3 regions of the Paracidovorax wautersii genome follow, and region 1 is predicted to be linked to each of the others. Evidence: predicted binding sites of a transcription regulator. Region 1 holds the regulator's gene; each other region holds the start of a gene.
The links. Region 1 encodes sigma-54, which starts transcription at its own class of promoters, with help from an activator protein. Its sites were predicted from a motif close to TGGCANGNAANCTGCTTT; they were not measured.
Positions count from the first base shown of each region.

Region 2: the regulator sigma-54 is predicted to act here: its motif matches at 2,501-2,518, upstream of QE399_RS00160 (isopenicillin N synthase family dioxygenase).
Region 3: the regulator sigma-54 is predicted to act here: its motif matches at 3,856-3,873, upstream of QE399_RS11640 (outer envelope protein).

Region 1 is NZ_JAVIZX010000001.1:930,998-937,307, reverse strand. It holds gene lptB (LPS export ABC transporter ATP-binding protein) at 1-691, shown strand, start outside; gene QE399_RS04300 (RNA polymerase factor sigma-54) at 773-2,356, shown strand; gene QE399_RS04295 (TspO/MBR family protein) at 2,393-2,950, opposite strand; gene QE399_RS04290 (RidA family protein) at 3,182-3,661, opposite strand; gene QE399_RS04285 (methyl-accepting chemotaxis protein) at 3,986-5,845, opposite strand; gene QE399_RS04280 (THUMP domain-containing class I SAM-dependent RNA methyltransferase) at 5,969-6,310, shown strand, end outside.
Region 2 is NZ_JAVIZX010000001.1:31,813-38,122, reverse strand. It holds gene QE399_RS00175 (isopenicillin N synthase family dioxygenase) at 1-477, opposite strand, end outside; gene QE399_RS00170 (nucleoside deaminase) at 597-1,106, opposite strand; gene QE399_RS00165 (ABC transporter substrate-binding protein) at 1,103-2,164, opposite strand; gene QE399_RS00160 (isopenicillin N synthase family dioxygenase) at 2,732-3,757, shown strand; gene QE399_RS00155 (RNA recognition motif domain-containing protein) at 3,931-4,248, opposite strand; gene infA (translation initiation factor IF-1) at 4,326-4,589, opposite strand; gene QE399_RS00145 (hypothetical protein) at 4,630-4,842, opposite strand; gene QE399_RS00140 (hypothetical protein) at 5,217-5,435, shown strand; gene otnI (2-oxo-tetronate isomerase) at 5,488-6,288, opposite strand; gene QE399_RS00130 (patatin-like phospholipase family protein) at 6,293-6,310, opposite strand, start outside.
Region 3 is NZ_JAVIZX010000001.1:2,580,126-2,586,435, reverse strand. It holds gene pbpC (penicillin-binding protein 1C) at 1-654, opposite strand, end outside; gene QE399_RS11655 (VOC family protein) at 651-1,037, opposite strand; gene QE399_RS11650 (methylglyoxal synthase) at 1,068-1,943, opposite strand; gene QE399_RS11645 (nuclear transport factor 2 family protein) at 2,098-2,508, opposite strand; gene QE399_RS11640 (outer envelope protein) at 2,775-3,620, opposite strand; gene QE399_RS11635 (alpha-2-macroglobulin family protein) at 4,082-6,310, opposite strand, start outside.

The DNA of each region.
Region 1 (6,310 bases):
GGTCGTCAAGGACGTGTCCATGCTGGTTCAGAAGGGCGAGGTCGTGGGCCTGCTCGGCCCGAACGGCGCCGGCAAGACCACGTCGTTCTACATGATCGTGGGACTGGTGCGCTGCGATGGCGGCGACATCCGCATCGACGGCCAGTCGGTGGCCGACATGCCCATCCACCGCCGTTCGCGCCTGGGCCTGTCGTACCTGCCGCAGGAGGCCTCCATCTTCCGCAAGCTCAATGTGGAAGAGAACGTGCGCGCCGTGCTGGAGCTGCAGAAGGACGAGCACGGCAAGCCGCTCACGCGCGCCGTGATCGAGGAGCGCCTGACGGCCCTGCTGCAGGAGCTGCGCGTGGAGCATCTGCGCCAGTCGCCCGCGCTGGCCCTGTCGGGCGGTGAACGGCGGCGCGTGGAAATCGCCCGTGCGCTGGCCACGCAGCCGCGCTTCATCCTGCTCGACGAGCCCTTCGCCGGCATCGATCCGATCGCCGTGATCGAGATCCAGCGCATCATCGGCTTCCTGAAGGAGCGCGGCATCGGCGTGCTCATCACCGACCACAACGTGCGCGAGACGCTGGGCATCTGCGACCACGCCTTCATCATCAGCGATGGCCGCGTGCTGGCCCAGGGCACGCCTGCCGAGATCGTCGACAACCCCGAGGTACGCCGCGTCTACCTGGGCGAACACTTCCGGATGTGAGCATGGGCTGCCTGCCATCCGTCCCTTCGTGCCGGACGCGGCGCCCCATGGGCCCGGCCGCGGCGTGCGCCGGTTGATGCGATGAAGCAGGGCCTTTCCCTCCGCGTCTCGCAACACCTGGCGCTCACGCCGCAACTGCAGCAATCCATCCGCCTGCTGCAGCTGTCGACGCTGGAGCTGTCGCAGGAGGTCGAGCAGATGCTCGACGACAACCCGTTCCTGGAGCGCACGGCCGAAGAGGCGCCGCGCGAGGACTTCGGCCTGGCGCAGGCCGATGCACCCGTACAGGAAGACGACCGACACGCTGAAGATGCTCTGTATTCAGGAACATCCAGCGCAAGCACCACGGCTGCAGAAGCCTCATCCGATACCGATACCCCGGCCACCGCCGACGCTGCGACCGACACGCCCGACTGGGAAGGCGATGGCACGGTGGACATGGCGCCCGACGACAGCGAGTGGGGCGGCGACGCCCCCGCGCGCAACCGCAACGGCGGCGACGAGGGCGATGAGGCCGATGCCACCGAGCTGGCGCGCAGCCACCTGTCGCTCACCGAATTCCTGCACCGTCAGGCCCTGTCCCTGCGGCTGTCCGAGGTGGACACGGCGGCGCTGCGCTTTTTGATCGAATCGCTCAACGACGACGGCTACCTGGACGAGCCGCTGGAGTCCCTGGCCGTGAGCCTGGCCGGCGAGGAAGATCCCGAGCAGGTCGAGGAGCTGGTGCACCGCTTCACCGTGGCCCTGCGCCTGCTGCAGAGCCTGGAGCCGACGGGCGTGGGCGCCCGCGGCCTGGCCGAGTGCCTGACGTTGCAGCTCAAGGCGCTGCAGCACGACGAGGAAGGCGACCCCGAGGTGCTGCAGGCGGCCCTGGCCATCTGCCGCCAGCCGCTGGACATGCTCGCCCGCCGCGACGTGCGGCGGCTGACGCAGGCCTGCGGCGCCGGCGAGGAGCGCACACGCAGCGCCATGGCCCTCATCGCGCGGCTGGAGCCGCGGCCCGGCCGGCGCTTCACGGACGTGGAGCGCAACATCATCGTGCCCGACGTGATCGTCAAGAAGACGGGGCGCGGCGCGCAGCAGAACTTCAGCGTGCAGCTCAACCCGGATGTGATGCCGCGCCTGCGCGTGCACGACATCTACGCCGGCGCGCTGCGCGGCAACCGCGGTGGCGAGGGCCACCAGGCGCTGCAGCAGCGGCTGCAGGAGGCGCGCTGGTTCATCAAGAACATCCAGCAGCGCTTCGACACCATCCTGCGTGTGTCGCGCGCCATCGTGGACCGGCAGAAGAATTTCTTCGTCCATGGCGAACTGGCCATGCGCCCGCTGGTGCTGCGCGACATCGCCGACGAACTGGGCCTGCACGAATCCACCATCAGCCGCGTGACCACGGCCAAGTACATGGCCACGCCGCAGGGCACCTATGAGCTGAAGTACTTCTTCGGCTCGGGGCTGGGCACGGAGACGGGCGGCAATGCCTCCAGCACGGCGGTGCGGGCGCTCATCAAGCAGTTCGTCTCGGCCGAGAACCCGAACAAACCGCTGTCGGACAGCCAGATCGCGGAGATGCTGAAAGAGCAGGGCATCGAGTGCGCCCGCCGCACCGTGGCCAAGTACCGCGAGGCGCTCAAGATCGCGCCGGCCAACCTGCGCAAGGCGCTCTGAGCCTGCGCGCCGTCGGCGCGCGTGGCACTTCCCAGGTCAGCCCAGTACCTGCGGGTTCAGACGCCACAGCGTGAAGTTCAGGGCGGCGGCAAAGCTGATCCAGGCCAGATAGGGCACCAGCAGTGCGCCGGCCAGCGGCCGCAGGCGCCAGAAGGCCGCCAGCGTGGCGGCCACCCCCAGCCACAGCGCGGCAATGTCGGCCAGCGCCCAGGCGCCCAGCTGCCATTGGAAGAACAGCCAGCTCCACAGCGCATTGAGTACCAACTGCCCGCAGAAGAGCGCCAGCGCCTGCCGCCGTGCGGCGCCTTGCGGCGTGCGCCAGACCAGCCAGGCGGCGATGCCCATCAGGGCGAACAGCACCGTCCACACCGGGCCGAAGACGGAGGGCGGGGGCGCCCATTCCGGCTGCACGAGCTGGCCATAGAACTGCGGTGCCTGCACCGAGGCCACGCTGCCGATGGCTGCGGTGGCGAAGGCCAGCGCCAGCCAGCCGGCCAGTGCCAGCCATTGCCGCCCGCGGGGCTGCGCAGGCGGCAAAGCGGAGCCGGGAGACGCCGGACGGGCGCAGGAGGGGGAGGCGGTGTGCGAGGTCATGCGCAGATCTTCTCTCGCCCGGCGCGGGCCGGGGCGCCGGCCAGGGGGCCGCGCGTGTCGGACGGCGCCGCGATCTGCACGGCAGCGCTTCGGCGCGGCGGGCGTTGGCGCCTTCCGAATGCGCTGGAATGGCCGACGTAGCACTGGCCCCACGCCCGTCCGAAGATCGGGTTCGGATCGTGCGGCGCTGGCCGGCTGCCTGCCCTGCTTGGCGGCAGCCACAGTGTGCGCTCAGGCCGGGCCGTGCACGGAGGCGACCAGATCGACTTCCACCGTCGCGTTCTTGGGCAACTGCTGCACGCCCACCGAGGTGCGGGTGTGCGCGCCGGCCTCGCCCAGGATGGAAAACAGCAGGTCCGATGCGCCGTCGGCCACCTCGCTTTGCTGCGTAAAGTCGGCCGTGCACTGCACATACACGGTGATGCGCAGCAACGTGCGTACCTGCTCCAGGCTGCCCAGGCTCCGCTGCAGCAGCGCCAGCGCGCGCATCACGCAGACCCGCGCGGCGTGCTGGGCCTGCGGCAGGGAGACAGTGTCGCCCGCGCGCCCCTGCACCACCACCACATCGCCCACGCGGGGGATCTGCCCGCTCAGGTACACGGTGTTCCCGTCGCGCACCAGCGGCACGTAGTGGCCGCCGATCTTGATCTCGCCATCGAAGGAATAGCCGAGTTCAGCGGCGGCCTGGGTGAAGCGTTGGTCTTTGTCCATGGAATTGAGCGTACGGGAGCGTGGGGGAAGTGCGGCCGTGTGGGGGCGCTGTACACGGCGTGGCATCGGCGGGAGTGATTTTTTGAAAAGTGCTATATTAATAATAGCAATATGCGCTTGCTGTGTAAGGGCTAAGGCCTGTTTTCATTCTAATCCACCGGCGTGGGCAGCACCGGCGCCGCGGCGCGGACAAGAGCACCACCGCGGCTCGCAGGCCGGCCTGTGTGCACCAGCCCCGGATCGCACCGGCCGCTCCGGTGGCGCTGGGCTTGCAGCCGCGGCACCCGCCGCCTGCCGCCGCCCGGTCGTGGCGATGCCGCGGTTTCAGCGCAGGGCGCGCAGTTCGCTGCCGGTGGCGCCCTGTGCCGGCCGCACCGCTGCCGCCCCGTGGGCCTCCAGCTTGAAGCCGGCGACGACTTCCGCCAGGTGCGCGGCCTGCTGCTGCAGCGACTGGGCGGCGGCGGTGGCCTGCTCCACCAGCGCGGCGTTCTGCTGTGTGGCCTGGTCCATCTGCGTCACCGCGCCGCCGATCTCGGCGATGCCGGTGCTCTGCTCCTGGCTGGCGTTGCTGATCTCGGCCACGATGGTGGTCACCTGCCGCACGCTGTCCACCACCTTCTCCATGGTGGCTCCCGCGTCCTGCACCAGGCGGCTGCCGGCGTTCACCTGCTGCACCGATGCGTCGATCAGCGCCTTGATCTCCTTGGCGGCGGTGGCGCTGCGCTGGGCCAGCGTGCGCACTTCGCTCGCCACCACGGCGAAGCCCCGGCCCTGCTCGCCTGCGCGGGCTGCTTCCACCGCCGCGTTCAACGCCAGGATGTTGGTCTGGAAGGCGATGCCGTCGATGACGCCGATGATGTCCGCGATCTTGCGCGACGAGGTCTCGATGCCGCCCATGGTCTGCACCACCTGGCCGACTACCGTGCCGCCGTGCGTGGCGATGTCGGAAGCGCCCGTGGCCAGCTGGTTGGCTTGGCGTGCGTTCTCGGCGTTCTGCTGCACCGTGGCCGTCAGCTGCTCCATGGCGGCGGCGGTTTCTTCCAGCGAGCTGGCCTGCTGCTCGGTGCGCCCGGACAGGTCCTGGTTGCCGCTGGCGATCTCGGTGCTGGCCACGCGCACCGACTCGGATGAATCGCGGATCTGCACCAGCACCGCGGCGATCTTGTCCACGAACTGGTTGAACGCCCGGGCGATCTGCGTCAGCTCGTCGTTGCCGTGGGTGGACAGGCGGCGCGTCAGGTCGCCGTCGCCCGAGGCGATGTCGTCCAGCGCGTCGCGCACCAGGGCGAGGCGGCGCAGCGAGCGGGCAATGGCCGCGCCCAGCACCAGGATCGCGAGGGTCAGCGACACCACCACGGTGATCGCCGACACCTTGAGCAGCGTGCCGATGGAGGCCAGCGCCTGCCCGCGGTGTACGGCGGTCACCAACTGCCAGTCGGTGCCCGGCACGGTGTGGCTGTAGAGCAGGTAGTCGGTGCCGTTGATGTCCGTGCGCATGCCGGTGGTGGCCTGTTCCAGCTCGCGCATGGCGGCAGGCTGCAGGTTGGGCGACAGGGTGGACACGGGCTTGAGCGTCAGCGCGGTGTCCGGGTGCGTCACGATGGCGCCGGCCTGGTTGGCCAGGAAGGCGAAGCTGTCGGGCGTGGGGCGGATGGACGCCACGGTGCGCACCACGGTGGTCAGCAGCACGTCGGTGCCAACGACCGCGGTGGGGTTGCCTGCCGGGCCGACTGGCTCGGCGAAGGTCACGCCGACTTCGGGCGGCGAGGTGAACAGGTAGGGCGCGGTCACGATGGGCTTGCCCTCCTGCACGGCCTGCTTGTACCAGGGGCGCGAGGTCACGTCGTAGCTGTCCGGCATGGGGTTCAGGAACAGCGTGCGCTTGTCCGGAAACCCGACGTAGGCGTCGGAGAAGCCGCCGCCGTCGCGCAAGGCCTGCAGCACGCCGCGCGGATCCGGCTGGTCGATCGCCAGCGTCAGCGTGTGGGTCAGCAGGCGTTTGGATTCGACCCAGTCGCCCAGCGCGCGCGCCTGCGCGGCCACCAGCTGGCGGCTCTGCGCGTCCACTGTGGACTGGACGTGGCCGCGAACAGTCAGGAAGTTGGCCGTGGCCAGCGCCAGCATGGCCACGGTAACGATCGCAACGCTGAGCGCAATGAGGCGAGCGCGGAGGGTGAGGGACATGGTGGGGCTCCTGTCGACAGGTCGTTACCCATTGTTGCATCGAAGCGTGCCGCGGTGTGAAATTCAGCCACGCCGCGGACGTGGATGCGGCGGACCGCAGCGCGTATCCTCGGGGGCTTCCCTATGAACCAACTTCAACTCTTTCTGCCCTGCGCCGCCGGCGTGGAGGGCTACCTGGCGGACGAAGTCCACCAGATCACCGGGCTGACCGGCCACGACCTGCTCACCGGCCGGGGCGGCGTGCTGCTTCGCGCCTCCTGGCGCGACGCGTTGCTGCTCAACCTGTACAGCCGCCTGGCCCAGCGCGTGCTGGTGCAGGTGGGCCAGCGCATGTACCGCAGCGAGAACGATCTCTACGGCATGGCCAGCGATGTCGCCTGGGAGATCTGGTTCACCACGCGCCAGAGCTTCAAGATCGAAGTGACGGCCCAGCACAGCCCGCTCACCAGCCTGAACTTCGCCGCG
Region 2 (6,310 bases), 900 kb from region 1:
GTCCAGCGACAGCGCCAGCAGCTGCATGAGCCGGCGTGACAGCACCAGCAGCGACTGGATGTAGGCCTCACACACGGCCGGCGCGTGGGGCACCTCGGCGGGCCACTGGTTGTGGCCGTAGGTCTGGTAGCCGGCACGCACGTACGGATGGTCTTCCGGGTAGGCCATGCCGCAGTAGAAGCTCTCCTTCAGGTCGGGCCGCGCCGCCAGGTCGAGCGACTGCGCGCCCATCAGCTCGTAGCCGCGCATGGAGGGCGAGTGGTGCATGGCCAGCGCCTCGCGCGTGGCGCGCGGCACGTCGAGCAGCTCCTGCGCCAGCGCGAACTGCCGGGCGATCTGCGCGGCGTCCACGCCGTGGTGGCGCACGTAGAAGAAGCCGGACGCCATGGCCGCCTCGCGCATCTGCGCGGCGACCTCGGCGCTGCGCGGCCCGCCCAGCTCCATGGCGTCTTGCAGATCGAGAATGGGAAGGGACATGGCGGTGTTTCCGGTGGCGTTGGCGGGTGGCCCAGCAGCCATTGTCAGGCCTGCAGCCGGTACCCAGCAGTTGCGGGACCGAGCGGCCGGACGCCCGTCCACCGCGATGCCGCAGGCGCTCAGGCTTTCCAAGCGCCCCGGTGCGAGGCCGAGGCTTCCTCGATGAGCGCCGGGCCGATGCATTCGATGGCGTGCGGCGAGGCGGCGAAGACGTCGCGGCAGGACAGTTCGGCGTCGCGCTGGTCGAGCCGTTCGCCGCGAAAGCCGCGCAGCCGCACCGCGTCGATGCCGTAGACCACGCGGCCGATGTTGGCCCAGAAGATGGCGCCCGCGCACATCACGCAGGGCTCGCCGGACGAGTACAGCGTGGCCTGCGCGAGGGCCTCGCGCGCATGCCGGGGGCTGGCCGTGCGCACGGCGCTGGTCTCGGCATGCGCCGTGCAGTCGCCGGTCTCGCCGTTGGCGTTCCAGGCTTCGGCGAGCACCGTGCCGTCCGCGCCCACGATCACCGCGCCGAAAGGGCGGTTGCCGCGCGCGCGGGCCGTGTCGGCCAGCGCGATGGCCTGGCGCAGGTAGAGACCGTCGCGCTCGTCCAGGGCCACTTCCTGCGGGAGTGCGGCGCCGCTCATGCTGCGGCCACCTTGCGGTCGGCCACCGCGGGCAGCAGCGCGGGGTTGAACACGCGGTCGGCGGCCGGCTTGCGCGCCAGGTTGAACACGGCCGCCACCTCGTCGATCTGCTGGGCCAGCACGGCGGGCTGCACCGCGCCCAGGCCGATGGACTGGGTCTCCGCCGTGGCGAGGTAGCGGCGCGTGATGCCCCAGCGCTCGCGCTCCACCTCCATGTTCAGGATGGGCTCGCGCGCCTTGATGGCGGCGAAGGCGGCGTCGGGCTGGGCGAGTGTTTCGCGCAGCGCGCGGTTGCTGGCGCGCAGGAAGGCCTGGGCCAGTTCGGGCCGCTCCTGCACCAGCTTGCCGCCCAGCACGGCATTGCCGTACAGGTTCAGGCCGGCCTTGCCGTACTCCAGCACGGAGAGGTCCTTGGGCGGCACGCGTGCGAACAGCGAGACGGCGGAGTCGTGGAAGTACGTGGCGGCATCCACATCCCCGCGCACCATCACGTTGTCGCGCGCGCTGAAGTCGGTGGTCACCCAGTCAAACAGCTCGGGCGGCGTCTTGAGCGCGCGGGCCACCATGGGCCAGCAGCGGCGCGTGGCCTCCACCGCCGCGGCGGCCACCTTCTTGCCCTTGAGCGACTGGAAGTCGGTGGTAATGCCGCGGTCCTTGCGGCCGATGATGACGAAGGGCGCGCGGTTGTAGTACTGGTAGATGGCCTGCACCGGCGTGTCGGGGTTCTGCGCATGGAACTCCACCAGCGAGCTGATATCGCCCAGGCCCAGGTCGTAGGCGCCGCTGGCCACGCGCGTGATGGACGCAACCGAGCCCGCCCCCACGTCGATGGACACGTCCAGGCCCTCGTCCTTGTAGTAGCCCTGGGCCAGCGCCAGGAAGAAGGGCGAGGTCTGGCTGGTCACCCGGAAGTCGAGCGTGAATTTAAGCGGCGTGAGCGCACCCTGGGCCCGCACCACGGCGGGGGCGGCCAGGCCGGCGGCTGCGGTGGCGGCCGTGGCGAGAGGGCCGGCGATCGGTGCGGCGAGGGCTGCGGAGAGAAAGTGGCGTCGTTGCATGGCGAAAGGCTCCGGTTCGGGCAGGGGCCGGCCCGCGGGGCAGAGACCGCAAGGCCGGATCGAACTGAGCAATTTCCGGGCGCCACCACGGTGTGGGTGGCAGCGCTGAACGCTTCTACTCGCCGTGGGCTTTGCATGAAGCGTGCCGGGTCGTGATGCGGACAGCGTTTCAGGGGTGCGCAGGCTTGCGGCAGCGCAAGGCGGCGGCGCGCTGCGTAGGTTGGGGTGCACGGCGGGGGCCCGGGTTGGTGCATGCGTTCGCCGTTTTGGGGAGTGCCTGCAGGGCGAACGGCGGAAACCCCGGCAGCGGCTTCTCGGCACCGGAGCGCGTCGGGCTGGCGCGTGAATTGCTTGCCCAGCGACCAAGAGTAGAAGCGTTCAGCGCAGCTCCCTGGTGCGGCCCTGCACCGGGCGGGGTGGCGGGTCATTGCTCTTGAAGCCGGCGCCGGCGGCCGGTGGCGCTCGCCCTTGGGGGCGGCGTTCCGCCCGGCGCCATCGTCCCTTCAAGAGCTCCGCCGTGCTGGCCTGTGCCGGCCGCGGGCCTTGGTTCATCGATGAGGAACCCTGATGCCAACCGCCAACGCCCCTTCCGTTTACGAACCCTCCGTCGCGCCCGATGTCCTGGGCGAGCTTGAAAAGGAATCCCGCATGGGCGGGGCCCTGGACGGCGAAACCAGCACCCGCGAGGTGCGGCGCATCGACATCTCCGATTTCGAGCGCCGCAAGGAAGAGATCGCCGAGCAGCTGTGGAGCGCCTCGGTGGACATCGGCTTCTTCCAGGTGACGAACCACGGCATTGCGCTGGACGATATCCGCGCCGCCTTCGCCCGCGCCGAGGCCTTCTTCGACCTGCCCCGCGAGACCAAGGCGCAGTGGCCGCTGGCGCGCAACGCCGGGTGGGAGCACAAGGCGCAGATCCGCCCGTCCACGCGCACGCCCGACCAGAAGGAGTCCTACCAGGTCACGCGCCCGCGCATGGACGGCCTGTGGCCCACCGAAGCCGAGCTGCCCGGCTTCCGCGAGGCCACACTGGCCTTCGAGCGCCAGTGCTGGGCAGTGGCCATGCGCCTGCTGTCGTGCTTTGCCTGGAAGATGGGCTTCGATGCCGAGTTCTTCACCCGCGCGCACGACCCGTCTGTGCCCGCCTACCAGAGCACGCTGCGCATGCTGCATTACTTCGCCGTCGACCCGGCGCTGCAATCCGAGCTGGGCCTGTGGCGCGCCGGTGCGCACACCGACTTCGACTGCCTCACGTTGCTGTTTCAGCGCCCCGGCCAGGGCGGCCTGCAGGTACTGCCGGGCAAGGAGGCCGAGGGCCGCCAATGGACCAGCGTGGAGCCGGCCGAGGGCGTGATCACCTGCAACATCGGCGACATGCTCACGCGCTGGAGCGACGACCAGCTGCCCAGCAACTTCCACCGCGTGCGCAACCCGCTGCCGCATGAGTACCAGGGTGCGCGCTACAGCCTGGCGTTCTTCGCGCAGGCCAACGAGGACGCGCTGATCGAAGGCCCGGCGAAGAAGTACCCGCCCATCACGGGGGCCGAATACCTGCGCCAGCGCATCAGCGCCAACTTCTCCAATCGGTATTGAGTCAAATCGGTCGCAAGCGCTTATGGAGTAAGCGCATAAAGCTATCTAAAGCATAGCATTGTAGGTAAACTGCGGAGCGGGGCCAGCACGCGCAGGCCCCCACAAAAAAAGCCGGCAATGCCGGCTTTTTCATGGGGAGAGCGTCTGCGTCCACGGAGGACGCTGGCCCGGGCTCAGTAGCTGCTGCGGCCGCCGCGGTAGCCGCCACCACCGTTGCCTCCGCCGAAGCCGCCGGAACGCGGCTCCATCGGGCGGGCCAGGTTCACCGTCAGCGCCCGGCCGTCCACCGACTGGCCGTGCAGGCCCTGGATGGCGGCCTGCGCTTCGGCAGCCGTGCCCATTTCGACGAAGCCGAAGCCCTTGGAGCGGCCGGTGTCGCGCTCCATCATGACCTTGGCGGACTGCACGTCGCCGTACGCGGTGAATTGCTGCAGCAGCGTGTCGTCGCGCATCGCATAGGAGAGGTTGCCCACGTAGAGTTTGTTGTCCATGAATTTCTTTCGGAAGGTGAATGCGCCGCCTCCCCAGGGAGGCAGCTGAAAAAGAGAGGGAGCCGGGCGCGGTGCGCTCAGCGGGCGCCGGGGCGCGCGGGCGGGCGTGCGCCGGTGCGGGCCTCGATGTGGCGGAAGGTCAGGCGGCCCTTGTTCAGGTCGTAGGGCGAGAGCTCCAGCGATACACGGTCGCCGGCCAGCACGCGGATGCGGTGCTTGCGCATCTTGCCGCCGGCGTAGGCCACCAGCTGGTGGCCGTTTTCCAGGGTGACGCGAAAGCGCGAATCGGGCAGCACTTCGTCGACCTTGCCTTGCATTTCAATCAGTTCTTCTTTGGCCATGAGGGCTCCTTTGGGTTCGGTGTTGTGGAGGCCGCGCGGCTCAGGCGGGCTGGGGAGCCATGGCCATGGCGTGCCCTTGGGCCTGTGCATAGTGCAGGGCGCCGATGGGGCAGGCAAAGCGCGGAACGAAGCGGAAGATGCGGTCGTGCATGCCGCGGCGCAGGGACACGGAAGCGAGGTAATCGCCCGTGTCCGAGATCTTGGTGAGGGGGGTGACAAGGTACTTGCCCACCACCCGGGTGTCATGGTGCATTGCAGAGAAAAGTCGTGCGGCGCTGCGCCACAGAGGGGCCAGCGTCGGGGGATGAGGGAAATCGGCGCGCTGCGCCGGCGGGCGACCGAAGTCGAACGGTGCCGCTCCGAAACGGGGAGGAGGGGCGGGATGGGCTCGGGGCTGGAGGATGACGGCCAACCGGACTGCGTTGGCAGTGGAGTGGGCGCAGGCCGTGGAGGTGTCAGAACCGTCGGCGTGTCAGGCGAGCACTGCGATAGCGAGCAAAGCGCAGGGCCAGGCTGCAGTGTAGTCGATTGGAAAAAAACACGCTGGGAGTGTGGCGCCGCGTCCACTCGCGCGACGCTGCAGGGGGTTCCCTGCTAGGCTGGGTTCTTTCGCATGGAAGGCTTCAGATGAACCTCTCGCCCATCTCCGAGATTCGCCGTGGCGAGCTGCGCACCGCACTCCCCGGCGTCGAACAGTCGCTGGCACAGCGCCGTGCCGGTGACATCGACGAAATCATGATCGAGGAACTGATCGACCTGTCCTGGCTGGAGTGGAATGCGGGCACGCTGCGCGTCACTGCCACCGGAAAAAACATCCTGCTGCAGATGCAGCCGCCGCGCTACTGACGGCAGGCGCAACGCAGGGCCCTTCGGTCAAGGGCCGAGGTGCCCGCTGCCGCTACGGCGCGCGGCGCGGCAGCCAGCCCAGGCCATCCTGCGTGGCCCGGGGCGCAGTCCCGCGGGCAGGCCGGTATTCGCAGCCGACCCAGCCGTCGTAGCCCAGGCCGTCCAGCAGTTCGAAGAGGTAGGGATAGTTCACCTCGCCGACATCGGGCTCATGGCGTTCCGGCACGCCCGCGATCTGCACGTGCGCCACGCGCCCCGTGGGCAGGTACTGGCGGATCTTGCTGGCCAGGTCGCCTTCGCTGATCTGGCAGTGGTAGAGATCCATCTGCACGCGCACGTTGGACGCACCGATCTCCGCCACCAGCGCATGCGCCTGCGCCTGGCGCCCCACGAAGAAGCCCGGCATGTCCCGCGCATTGATGGGCTCCAGCAGGATCTGGATGCCGTGCGGCGCGGCCTGCGCCGCGGCGTGGCGCATGTTGGCCACGTAGGTGGCATGCACCTCGGCCGCCGCGGCCCCGGGCGGCACGATGCCTGCGACGACGTGGATGCGCGGGCACTGCAGCGTGCGCGCGTAGTCCAGTGCCAGCGCTATGCCTTCGCGGAACTCCCCCTCCCGCCCCGGGTGGCAGGCCATGCCCCGCTCGCCGGCGTCCCAGTCGCCCGGCGGCGCATTGAACAGCACCTGCTGCAATCCGGCATCGCGCAGGCGCTGCGCGATCTTCTGCGCCGGCCAGGCGTAGGGGAAGAGGCACTCCACCCCCTGGAAGCCGTCGGCGGCAGCGGCCGCGAAACGGTCGAGGAAGGCCAGGTCGTTGTAGAGCAGCGAAACGTTGGCGGCGAAGCGGGGCATGGCGTCAGCGCGGAGCGGTGCA
Region 3 (6,310 bases), 1.6 Mb from region 1:
GGGCGCGCGCACCAGGGCCGCGGCCACGGCGGCCTCGCGCTCGTCCAGGCCGTGGGCGGCCTTGCCGAACAGCGTGCGCGACAGCGCGTCGATGCCGACGATCTCGCCGCGGAAGGGCACCAGGTTGAGGTAGGCCTCCAGGATCTGGTCCTTGCGCCAGCGCCGGTCCAGCACCTGCGCCGCCACCGTCTGGCCGATCTTCTGCGTCACGCTGCGCCCGCCGGGGCCCTGCCGCCAGTCGCCGTCGAGCAGGCCGGCCAGCTGCATGGTGAGCGTGCTGGCGCCGCGCGTACGCTGATTCCACAGGTTGCCCCAGGCGGCGGCGGAGGCGGCCCGCCAGTCCACGCCGCTGTGCTCGTAGAAGCGCTTGTCCTCGCTCAACACCAGCGCCGTGCGCAGCGCGGGCGACACGTCGGCCAGCGGCACCCACTGCCCGCGCCGCACGGTGGCGTCGGTGCGCAGGCGCTGCACCACCTCGCCCTCGCGCGAGAGGACCTGTGTGTCGGACGGGCGGAAATCGCGGCGCACCTCGTCATACGACGGCAGGGCCTGCGCCGCCGGGACCAGGGCCGTCCAGGCAACCGCCACGGCCGCGGCGCGCGCCAGCCAGGCCCACGCCCGGGGCCGTTGCGAACCTTCCGGAGCAACCGTCATGCGGGGTCGTGGCACACGGCTTCGATGTTGTGGCCGTCCGGGTCGAGCACGAAGGCGCCGTAGTAGTGCGGGTGGTAATGCGGACGCAGGCCGGGCGCGCCGTTGTCACGCCCGCCGGCCGCCAGCGCGGCGGCATGGAAGGCATCGACCTGCGCACGGGATGGTGCACGGAAGGCCACATGCACCCGCGTCTGCATGGCCGGGCCGTCGCTGATCCAGAAGTCGGGCTTGGGGGCCACGCCGAAACCTGCGTGCGCATGGGCGCCGCTCTGCTCGGCCGTCACCTCCATGAGCAGCGTACAGCCCAGGGGCGCCAGCGCCTGCGCATAGAAGGCGCGGCTGCGCTGGAAGTCGGAAGCGGCGATGCCGATGTGGTCGATCATGAAGCACTCCAATCGAAAAACAGGGCCGTATCAGCGCGCCTGGCGCAGGCGCGCGGCCTCGCACCAGCGTTCGGCCACGCGCGGGGAGGTGGTGCAGACGGCGTCGTGCGAGCGGGTGGTGACGGCCCGCTCCAGCAGCTGGATGTCGGCCTCGTGCTGGCGAGCGACGTGGGGGTCCTCGAAGAAGATGGCACGCTGGCAGCGGCGCGCCAGCACCAGGTCGGCGATCTGCGCGTCGCCGCCCAGCGGGCCGCTCTGGTAGCGGTCCACCCAGGGCGTGCCGGCGGGCCAGCCCTTGCTCCAGGCCAGTTCGTTGAGGCGCTGGCCCGTGGTGCCAGTGGCCACGCGGCGGCGGAAGCGGCTGAGCACGTCGAAGTGGCGGTCGGCAAAGGCCACCATGGCCTCCTTGAGCGCGTCGTGCGCGATCAGGGCCAGCGTCTGCTCGGCGTGGTCGTGCAGGTCGTCGGCCTGGCGGTCCGCAGGCAGGCCGGCATGGATGCGCTCCATCTCGATCCAATCGCGCGCGCTGGCCACGGTGGAAAGGAAGGGCTTGCCGTGGATCACGCACTGGCGCTTGAGCGCCAGCGCCTCGGGGAAGATGGAGGACGGATCCACCGGGTCGGTGAGGTAGATGGCGCCGTCCAGCGTGCGCCCTTCCTCGTGCGGCATGCCGACCACCTCGGCCACCAGCTTCATCAGACCGCCTTCGCGGCCATACGGGTAGCGCACCAGCGAACGGTAGCCCCGCAGCATGCCCGCGGCGACGATGGCATCGTGCGTGCGCCCCACGGCGTGCAGGCCGAGCTGCAGCTCGCGGATGCCGGGCTCACAGGCGCGCAGCAGCGCGAACAGGGCGGAATCTTGCGAGCGGTGGTGCAAACGATTGGCGGCAAGGCCCATCAGCATGGCGTGTGGCTTCCTGGCGAAAGGACAAAGAGGGCGAGAACGGTGCGGCCGCAGAGGGCACGGCGCGCGGACAGCCGCAAGCATAGTCCGGGATCGGCCCGGTGCCGGTTGCCGCAGGTCAGCCGGCCACCGGTTGCCGGGCCGTGGCCCGGGGTCAGTGACCGGCCGCCGCCGGGGTGCCCTGGTGGTAGCGCAGCTGCCAGCCTGCCGCCGAGCGCACCCACAGCGACGAGCGCCAGGTGTGCACGGGCGGCGCGCCAAGGCCCTCGCGGTGTTCTGTGCTGCGGTAGGTGAGCAGCGCCACGTCCGGCCCCAGGCGGCTGACCGCAAAGCCGTGCGACTGCACCGGGGGCACCGCGGGCCGATGCGCCAGGTAGCGCAGCACCGTGGCGCGGTCATACGGCAGGCCGGACCGGCCCACCTCGTGGAATTCAGGGTGCAGCAACTGCTCCAGCCGCTGCGCGGTACAGGCTGCGCCCGGATGGTGCAACTCGATCTCCAGCGCGCGCAGCGTGGCCTGCAGGGCGCCGAGATCGTCCGGCAACTCGGGTGACTGCGCGCTCAACGCACGGCCCCCGTGGTCAGGCAGGCGGCAGACGCGTCGCGTCCGCTGCGTGCGGACACCACCTGAAGAAAGAAGGTGCTGGGGAATGGCATGGCGCTGCCATCATAGGCCGGCGCCAGCGCAGCCCCGCTGCCGCGCGCAGCAAAGAAAAAAGGAGAAAGGCCGGCCGCGTGCGCCACGGGTGTGGCGGACACGCTGGCCGGCCTGCAGGCCCTTCGCCCGGCGGGCCGCAGCGGGTGTCGCCCGGGGGATGCGAGCGTGGGGCGTCAGAAGTGGTATTCGGCGCGGATCATGGGCGTGCTGGCCTTCGATCCGTTGACGTTCTTGGGGTTGCCGAACTTGTTGCGCCAGTACTGGTAGCCCACGCCGACCCGCAGCGTCTTGGGCTCGGCCTTGACGAGGGGGCTCACGTCGTACATCAACATGCCGTCGAAGTTGAACTCGGCCGAGGTATTGCCCCCGAACTCGTTCTTGCCCTTGGCGGCGATCCAGTTCAGGTAGCCCTCGAAGGCCAGGCCGGTGCTGCCCACGGGCATGCCCCAGGCCAGGTTGAGCATGGGGTGCGCCTTGTAGCTGTAGCGGTCACGACCAGCGGGCAGCGTGGCCGGGCGGTTGCTCTCGCGCAGCACCAGCACGCTGGCGTTCAGGAAGCCGGGCACATCGAACATCACCGTCGGGCCGAACACCAGCATGCGCTTGCGGGACTGGTAGACGTCGCCGGTCTTGGTGTTCCAGTCGAAGCCTGCAGTGAAGCCGAAGCTGCGGGCCGGGCCGATGCCCAGGTCCTGGCCGGAGACCTTGCTGAAATCGAGCGTGTTGCGGTAGACGACGTAGGCCTCGTGCGAATTCGTGTTCTTGGAATCCGCCATCAGGAAGTCGACGTTGAAGAAGTTCGTGCCGTACTTGTAGCCGCTGGCGTGGCCGATGTTGACGATGTTCTTGGCGATGCCGTCGCCCACGAAGGGCTCGGCGAAGTCGGTGCCGTAGCGGTAGCCGATGTGGGTGTCGCTCCAGGTGGCCGCGCCGGCCAGGGAGGCGCCGGCCAGAGCGGCGGTGGCGATGACGCCCTGGGCCAGCCGGACGGCGGGGGAAGTCGATGTTGTCTTGGTCATAGGGAACTCCTCTCTAGCGTGGTTTGTTGGGATGCGGGCGGCTCGCGGCCCTGCATTCGCATCCGTCGTGGGCGCACCCTCGGGCGGGACCTGCGCGGCGTGCATGGGCAGCGGCCGGCAGACGCTCCCTCACACGCGCCTGGACGAATCCGCCGGCCCGAAGGCCCGCGGGATCAGAGAGGCGTTTCAGACAACCAGACCCCCGGCCGCCGAATGCATCCACTCCGCGACTACCTAAGCAGGGGCCGTGCCAGTTTGTATACAGTCTCTGGGTGCACTTTGCGGGCCCGTCGGCACCGGATTGGTGCCGCACCCCGGCGGATGCCGTGCGGCACGGGGCCATCGGGCGCGGAGGGGGCCGGCCGCGCCGACCGGCGCCTGCCGCCACCGCCTCGCACGCGGTCACGGCGGCCACGGCGGCGACGGACGGCGTGCCCCGTTCGCTGCGCGCGCGCCGGTGCTCAGCGCGTGGCGGCCGGGGCCACCTTCACACGGGCATTGGGCGACTCGCCGAACATCTCGGGCGCGTACAGCGCCTCGACCCGCGTGGGCGGCAGGGCGAAGTCGCCCACATTGTTCAGGCGCACCGTGTACTCGGTCTTGAGGCTGCCCTTGGGCAGGTACTCGTAGTAGCCCCGGTAGGCCTCGAAGCTGCGCTCCTCGTACGCCAGCCAGCCGCTGCCGGACTTGCGCTCGCCCTGCGTGGCGATCTCGGAGTCGCGGCCCAGGCCGCTGCCCAGGATGGTCGCGCCGCCCGGGATCGGGTCGGTGATAGCCACCCAGGTCATGTCGGCGCTGGCGTTCACCTCCAGCGTCACGCGCAGCACGTCGCCGCGCGTGTACTGGCCGGCCACGGCCTGCTCAACCGGCGTGACCGTCTTCTTGATGGCGTAGCCCGCAGCGAACGGCGCCTTCAGCTGGATGGCGGCCACCGACTGCAGCGTGAGCCACGGCTTGCCCGGGCCCTGGTGCGTCACGGCCAGGTTCTCCTTGCCGCCTGCGGCGCTCCAGGGCAGGAACATGCCGTTGTTCTTCAGGTTGCCCGGAGCCGCCGGCGCGCCGAACCAGGTGGTCTGGTGTGCGGCGCCGGTGGCATCCGTCGTCTTCACGCGCTCCACCTTGGCCCAGTCCACGCTGGCGCTGTTGCCGCCCATGGCCGCGCGGGTGGTGCCGGCGACGGGCGTGGCCTCGAACCTGGCGCTGAACTTCTCCAGCGCCAGCCCGCCCCACAGGTTGGCCGTGGTGGTGTGCCACGCCCCGCCCTGCTGGCGGCTGATGAAGCCGTTGGCCAGGCGGCCCATGTCGTCCTTCCAGGCCGGGTCGTCCATCACGGCCAGCATCAGGCGTGCGGTGTTCACGTCGCCGCTCTGCATCAGCCACCACCAGTAGTCGTCCTGCTCGGTGCTGAAGATCAGCTTGGTGCCCTGGTAGCTCAGGCGGGCCTTGAGCACCTGCTGCGCCTCGGCCAGGCGCTGCTCGCGCTGGGGCACGTCCTGCACCCGCTTCAGGATGTTGAGCCAGTCGATCACCGTGTGCGTGGGCCACTGGTTGGGCGCGATGGTGATGCTGCCCAGCATGCGGCCCGTGGCCTTGCCATAGCGCGACAGTGCCTCGATGGCCGCCAGCTTGCGCATGTCCAGATCCTTGCGCGGGCTCCAGAAGTCGCGCTGGATGCGGCCTTCGACGAAGGCGATCAGGCCGCGCTCCATAGGCGCGCGGGCCTCGTCGGGCAGGGCGAACTCGGGGTGCAGGCCGGACGCCTCGTGCGTGGCCGCCAGCAGGTACGCGGTGAGCGTGTCGCTGCCGCGGTTGCTGCTGCCCGCCTGCGGCGGGAAGTAGCTCGCCAGGCCGTCGCTGTCCAGGTAGGTGGGCAGCTGGCCCACCACCGTCTGCCACAGCTTGCCGTCGCGCAGGCCCACGGCCTTGCTGGTCTTCTGCTCCAGGCAGGCGAAGGGGTAGTTGGCGAACCAGTCGCGCACGCCCGGCAGGCCTTCGGCCAGCTTGGGCTGCAGCGACATCTTGAGGCCGCCACGGCCCGGCAGCGCATCGGCCGGTGGGTTCACGTCCAGGTTGAAGCTGCCGTCCACCTGCACCAGCGTGGCCTGCTGCACCGTGAGCGGTACGGCTGGGATGATGCGCTGGCTGGCCTTGAGCGCGTCGCGGGCGCCGCCGACGGTGTCGCGCGCCTCGATCTCCCACAGGATGGCCTCGGCACGCGTCTGCGCCAGCTGGGCGGGCGCGGTGACGTTCCATGCCACCTCGCGCGACTCGCCTGCGGGAATGTCCACCGTCTGCTTGTCCAGGTTCAGCAGCGTGGCGCGCGGCGCCACCTCCACTTTCATGGCCGCCTTGGTGGTGTTGCGCAGCGTGAGCTGGGCGCGGAACTGGTCGTCCTCGCGCACCAGCGGGGGCAGGCCGCTGATGATCTGCAGGTCCTGCGTGGCGCGGATGCTGGTACTGCCCGTGCCGAACAGGCCCGTGGACGCGTCTGCCACGGCCACGATCTTGAAGGTGGTGAGCGCATCGTTCAGAGGCACCGTCACCCTGGCCTGGCCGTTGGCGTCAAGCTGGATGGCGGGCTGCCACAGCAGCAGCGTGTCCAGCAGCTCGCGCGTCTGCGCGCGGCCGCCGCCGCCGCCGGCGGGCACGGCCTTCTTGCCGTAGTGGCGCCGGCCGATGATTTCCATCTG